Rhizobium sp. SSA_523: one gene and its partner. The protein of the gene in region 1 interacts with the protein of each later gene in a pairwise test. Links are inferred from orthologs where the notes say so. Each region holds a gene or a part of one and is shown on either strand. Other genes may lie near its edges.

The links.
Region 2: the proteins of QTJ18_RS13800 (region 1) and groL interact in binary tests that used the Escherichia coli proteins (3 or more experiments, as listed by UniProt). The link is inferred for Rhizobium sp. SSA_523 from one-to-one orthologs.

The regions. Positions count from the first base shown.
Region 1 is NZ_CP129382.1:1,129,667-1,132,879, reverse strand. Bases 161-3,055 are described here. They hold QTJ18_RS13800 (ABC transporter ATP-binding protein), read left to right. Parts: upstream 161-1,135; coding sequence 1,136-1,975; downstream 1,976-3,055. Other genes in these bases: QTJ18_RS13795 (MlaD family protein), read left to right, coding at 1,981-3,055; QTJ18_RS13805 (ABC transporter permease), read left to right, coding at 161-1,128. In the rest of the region: more of QTJ18_RS13805, read left to right, coding at 1-160; more of QTJ18_RS13795, read left to right, coding at 3,056-3,213. UniProt on the Escherichia coli protein: Part of the ABC transporter complex MlaFEDB, which is involved in a phospholipid transport pathway that maintains lipid asymmetry in the outer membrane by retrograde trafficking of phospholipids from the outer membrane to the inner membrane.
Region 2 is NZ_CP129382.1:3,609,762-3,613,061, forward strand. Bases 53-3,034 are described here. They hold groL (chaperonin GroEL), read right to left. Parts: upstream 2,373-3,034; coding sequence 732-2,372; downstream 53-731. Other genes in these bases: QTJ18_RS25370 (alpha/beta hydrolase family protein), read right to left, coding at 53-512; groES (co-chaperone GroES), read right to left, coding at 2,445-2,741. In the rest of the region: more of QTJ18_RS25370, read right to left, coding at 1-52; chrA (chromate efflux transporter), read left to right, coding at 3,052-3,300.

The DNA of each region.
Region 1 (3,213 bases):
CCTGCCGCCATTGAGACGGCTTCTTCCGGCACTGGGGCGGAACGTCTTGTGCTGTCGGGCGATTGGCGCAACCGCGCCATCAGCGGTGTTTTGCGCGAGCTCGCCCGGCATGAGCATGGCGGTTCCGGAGCGCTGACCGTCGATGCGTCCGGCATTGATTTTATCGACACGTCCGGTGCCTGGCTGATCCGGCGGATGATCCTGCGCCAGCAGGCGGCTGGCCGCACGGTGGAAGTGACCGGCGCCAGCCAGGCGCTCGGCGAGCTGCTGGATGCCCTGCCGGACAAGGAGCCGGCCGGCCCCGCCTCGGAAAAAGACAGACGCACCCTGTTTCAGCGCCTCTTCGAGCCAGCCGGCAAGGCCATTGTCGAACTGGCCGGCGATGCGGTTGCCGGCATGCACATTCTCGGTTCGGCGGTGGCCGGCGGCCAGGTGAAGGTGGGGCGCGGCTCCAGTATTTCGGCCGCCTCCGTCGTCACCCATATCGACCGGATGGGCGTGCGTGCCGTTCCGATCATCGTGCTGATGTCTTTCCTGATCGGCGCGATCATCGCGCAGCAGGGCGCTTTCCAGCTGCGATATTTCGGCGCGGAGCTCTTCGTGGTCGACCTGGTCGGCATCCTGCAGCTGCGCGAGATCGGCGTGCTGCTGACCGCCATCATGATTGCCGGCCGGTCCGGCAGTGCGATCACCGCCGAGATCGGCTCGATGAAGATGCGCGAGGAGATCGACGCGCTTACCGTCATCGGTCTCAACCCGGTCGGCGTGCTGGTCTTTCCGCGGCTCGTGGCGCTCACCATCGCCCTGCCGCTCCTCACCATCATCGCCAATTTCTCCGCCCTTTATGGCGCGGCGGTGGTGGCCTGGGCCTATTCCGGCATTACCTTCGAGACCTTCCTGACGCGGCTGCACGAAGCCGTCGATTACACTTCCGTGGCCGCCGGCATGATCAAGGCGCCGTTCATGGCGCTGGCCATCGGGATTGTCTCGGCGGTCGAAGGAATGAAAGTGGGTGGAAGCGCCGAATCGCTCGGCCAGCATGTCACGGCCTCCGTCGTCAAAGCGATCTTCGTGGTGATCCTGATGGATGCGCTTTTCGCAATCTTCTACTCCGCAATCGACTTTTAAGGGTTTCATGGCCGTTCAAGACACCGATGCCGTTGCCATTCAGGACCATCCGGACGATGACCGGGTGATCCTGTCCGTGCGCGACCTGACCGTCGCCTTCGGCTCCAAGACCGTGCTCGACCATCTCGACCTGGATGTCTATCGCGGCGAGATCCTCGGTTTCGTCGGCGCGTCCGGCACCGGAAAGTCGGTCCTGATGCGCACGGTGCTGAAGCTTGTGCCGCATCGCTCCGGCTCCATTCGTATTCTCGGCGTCGATTACGAAAATGCCAGCAAGGAAGAGCGCATGGCGCTCGACATGCGCATGGGCGTCCTCTTCCAGCACGGCGCGCTCTTCTCCTCCCTAACGGTGAAGGAGAATATCCAGGTTCCGATGCGCGAATACCTGGACCTGCCGCAATCGCTGATGGATGAGCTTGCGTATCTCAAGATCGAAATGGTCGGGCTTGCCGCCGATGCGGCGGACAAATATCCCTCCGAACTGTCCGGCGGCATGATCAAGCGCGCAGCGCTTGCCAGGGCGCTGGCGCTGGATCCGGATCTGGTCTTTCTCGACGAGCCGACATCGGGCCTCGATCCGATCGGTGCGGCGGAATTCGATCAATTGATCGCCAGGCTGCGCGACACGCTGGGTCTCACCGTCTATATGGTGACGCATGATCTCGACAGCCTGTTTTCCGTCTGCGACCGTATCGCCGTTTTGGGACAGAAGCGCGTGCTGATCGAAGGCACGCTCGAGGATATGCTCGCCTGCGACGATCCCTGGGTGAAATCCTATTTCAGGGGCAAGCGGGCCCGTTCAATCGTAACCGACGAGGCGCTCGAAAGCGCCGCGCCAGGAAAGTAAGAGCCATGGAAACCAAAGCCAATTACGCCCTTGTCGGCTTCTTCACGCTGCTGGTCGTTCTTGCCGCCTTCGGCTTTGTCTACTGGATGGCGCAGTTCGGCCGGGGTGGACCGACCGCCGAACTGGCGATCCGCATTCCGGGTTCGGCCAATGGCCTGTCCGTCGGCTCGGCCGTGCGGTTCAATGGTATTGCCGTCGGTACGGTGCGCAATCTGCGAATCGATCCCGAGGATCCGCGCTATTCCATCGCCTTCACCGAGGTGCAGACCAGCGCGCCGGTCTATCCCTCCACCAAGGCCGTGCTGGAAGTGCAGGGGCTGACCGGTGCTGCCTATATCGAGCTTTCGGGCGGCAATACGGGTGAGGAAAACCTTCTCAAGAAGGCGGAGGAAACCGGCCGGCCGGCCGTGCTGATCGCCGATCAGTCGAGCGTGACCAATCTTCTGGCGACCGCCGACAAGATCCTCCAGCGCGCCGATGATGCGATCGGCCAGATCCAGGGATTCGTCACCGATGCGCGCGGCCCGCTCACGAAGACCATCCAGCATGCCGAGACCTTCACGGCGGCACTCAGCGAGAATTCCAGCGCGATCGACGAGTTCCTGCAGAGCCTGTCCTCGCTCTCCGGCACCTTCAACACCGTCTCCGAACGTCTCGATTCGACGCTGGGTGCCGTCGACAGCCTGGTGCGCGCCGTCGATGCGCAGAAGGTCAACAATATCCTGTCCAATGCGGAAAAGGTCTCCGGGGACGTGGCGCAGGCAACCGGCCAGATCGCGCCGATCATGACTGAGGTGCGGGACGCCGCCTCAGGCTTCAGCAGGGCGAGCGCCGATGCCCAGACGGTGCTGAAGCGCGCCGACAGCCTGCTCGCCGCCGTCAATCCCGGCAAGGTCAACAATGCCGTCGACAATATCACCGCGGCCTCGGCCGATGCCCGCGGCGCCATCGCCTCGGCGCGACAGGTGGTGGACGGCGTGGCCGACAAGCGCGACGAGATCAACCGCGCGATCGAGAACTTCACCGATCTGGCGCAGAAGCTGAACCAGGCATCCAACCGCGTCGACGGCATTCTGGCCAAGGTGGACGGCATGGTCAGCGGCGCAGACGATCAGGGCCTCTTTGCCGAAGCCCAGAAGACGCTGCAATCCATCCGCGCCACGGCCGACAACCTGAATTCGCGGATCGGGCCGATCGCCGACAATCTGTCGCGCTTCTCCGGCACGGGCCTCAGGGAG
Region 2 (3,300 bases), 2.5 Mb from region 1 along the record:
CCCGCCAGAGCCAAAGCGGTATAGCCGCCGAGCGAGAAACCCGCCGCGGTGACATCGCTCAGATCGAGCCGTCCGGCAAAAGGTCCCTGTGTCGAAAGCCGATCGAGGAGGACGGTCAAATCCCGCGCCCTTTCCCACCAGCACAGAAATCCCTCGGGGCGGTAGGCCTCCACACCTGTATTGCCGTGGTGGTCAACGCCCAGCACGACACAGCCCTGCCGTGCCAGAAACGCGGCGAGCCAGCCAAGGCCAGAGGCCGATCCGCCGGTGCCGTGCGAGATCAGCACCACGGGAAAGCGCGCCCGCTCGTGCAAAAGATCCGCCTCGGCTGCCAGGAGCCCCAGAGAGTAGAGCGGCCGGCCGGGCGGTATCGCAATATCCGTCACGGGCGTTCCCGCTGCGCCAGGATACCAGGCGGACCAGCGCAGCGGCCGTGGCCCGTCGCCGCTCCAGTTCGGGCGAGCCTCGTCGAAAAGAAGCCCTGTCCGAAACCCAATGCAATCATCCATCATCGACGCCCCCAAAGATCTGCGCCGCTGCATAACGCAGAAAAGGCGGCCTTGCGAGCCGCCCTTTCCGTATTCCGAACCGGATGGTCCAGGTGTGAAGACCTCGAAAGGCCTTACATCATGTCCATTCCGCCCATGCCGCCAGTTCAGCGCGCTTGACGCGCTGAACCACTTGAAGGATGGGCGGCTCGGCTGGTCACTTTGCGATAGGCTTGGCGCCTATCACATCATGTCCATTCCGCCCATTCCGCCCATGCCGCCAGGCATGCCGGCCGGAGAGTCCTTCTTCGGCAGTTCGGCGATCATGGCTTCCGTCGTGATCAGCAGCGAAGCAACCGAAGCAGCGTTCTGCAGAGCCGTGCGGACGACCTTGACCGGATCGACGATACCCATGGCGATCATGTCGCCATACTCGGACGTCTGGGCGTTGTAGCCGTAGTTGTCGTCGTTCTTTTCGAGGATCTTGCCAACCACGATCGAAGCTTCGTCACCGGCATTGTCGGCGATCTGGCGAACCAGCGACTGCAGGGCGCGGCGAACGATGTTGATGCCGGCTTCCTGGTCGTCGTTCACACCCTTGACGGTGATCTTCGTGGAGGAACGCAGGAGAGCGGTACCACCGCCCGGTACGATGCCTTCCTGAACGGCAGCGCGGGTCGCGTTCAGAGCGTCGTCGATACGATCCTTGCGCTCCTTCACTTCCACTTCCGTTGCACCGCCAACGCGGATCACGGCAACGCCGCCGGCGAGCTTGGCAAGACGTTCCTGCAGCTTCTCGCGGTCGTAGTCGGAGGTGGTTTCTTCGATCTGGGCCTTGATCTGGGCAACGCGGCCTTCGATGTCGGCCTTCTGGCCGGCGCCGTCGACGATCGTCGTGTTTTCCTTGGAGATCGAGACCTTCTTCGAGCGGCCGAGCATGTCGAGCGTGACATTTTCGAGCTTGATGCCGAGATCTTCGGAGATCACGGTGCCGCCGGTGAGGATGGCGATGTCTTCCAGCATGGCCTTGCGGCGATCGCCGAAGCCCGGAGCCTTGACGGCAGCAATCTTCAGGCCGCCACGCAGCTTGTTGACGACGAGCGTTGCAAGAGCTTCGCCTTCGACGTCTTCAGCGATGATGACGAGCGGCTTGCCGGTCTGGACGACGGCTTCGAGAACCGGCAGCATGGCCTGCAGGTTGGAGAGCTTCTTCTCGTGCAGGAGAATGAAGGCATCTTCCAGGTCAGCAACCATCTTCTCCGGGTTGGTGACGAAGTAGGGCGAGAGGTAGCCGCGGTCGAACTGCATGCCTTCGACGACTTCCAGCTCGGTCTCGGCGGTCTTGGCTTCTTCAACCGTGATGACGCCTTCGTTGCCGACCTTCTGCATGGCTTCGGCGATGTCCTTGCCGACCTGCGTGTCGCCGTTTGCCGAGATCGTGCCGACCTGGGCAACTTCTTCCGAGGTGTTGATCTTCTTGGCCTTGGCCTGGAGATCCTTGACCACTTCGGCAACGGCGAGATCGATGCCGCGCTTCAGGTCCATCGGGTTCATGCCGGCAGCAACGGCCTTCTGGCCTTCGCGAACGATTGCCTGGGCAAGAACGGTTGCGGTGGTGGTGCCGTCGCCGGCGATGTCATTGGTCTTCGAAGCGACTTCGCGGACCATCTGGGCGCCCATGTTCTCGAACTTGTCTTCCAGTTCGATTTCCTTGGCGACCGAAACGCCGTCCTTGGTGATGCGCGGAGCGCCGAAGGACTTGTCGATAACGACGTTACGACCCTTCGGGCCGAGCGTTACCTTGACGGCATCAGCGAGAATATCGACGCCACGCAGCATTTTTTCGCGCGCGTTGCGGCCGAATTTGACTTCTTTAGCAGCCATTTTAGAAACTCCTCAGGGCGTGATAGCCCAATTCGTTCAATCTGTTGATGATGGACGAAACGTCGGCCGAGATCAGCCGATGATACCCATGATATCGGCTTCCTTCATGATCAGAAGGTCTTCGCCGTCGAGCTTGACTTCCGTGCCGGACCACTTGCCGAACAGAACGCGATCGCCAACCTTGACGTCGAGCGCAACGATCTTGCCGGCCTCATCACGTGCACCGGAACCAACGGCGACGATCTCGCCTTCCTGCGGCTTTTCCTTGGCGGTATCGGGAATGATGATGCCGCCCTTCGTCTTGGCTTCAGATTCAACGCGACGAACGACGACGCGGTCGTGAAGCGGGCGGAAATTGGTGCTTGCCATTGTCTAATCCCTCGATCAAATGACCTTTACGGGCTTTGAGGTGGCCCGTGTCCCTGTGTTAGCACTCACCCTGTGGGAGTGCTAACGAGGCTCAGATAAGATCGGGCGAAGGATGAGTCAAGAACATGTGCAAAGAAATTATGCCCTGTTCGATGACCTTATGCGCAAAATCTGCTCAGATTCGGGCCGCCGCTGGAACGGAGAGCCGCTCGAGGGACGCGCGAGGGCAGGCCGCGGTCGCGCGCCGGCCGGGAGCATCGGTCATTTCGAAGCCATTCCGATCCATGTCTAGAGCGCGCAGCGGGACACAATGTCAGTGAAGCCTGATCAAGCCGAGGCCCTGCAACCGCCCCTCGGGAAGCGGCAAAACCAGCCCTCGCTGAGGGAGCTTGTCCTCGTCTTCGCGCGCATCGGCTGCCTGAGTTTCGGCGGTCCGGCGGCCCAGATCGGGCTCATGCACCGCATCTGCGTGGAGGAGAAGCGCTGGATCCTTGAAGATCGCTATCTCCACGCGCTCAATTACTGCATGCTTCTGCCCGGACCGGAGGCGCAGCAGCTT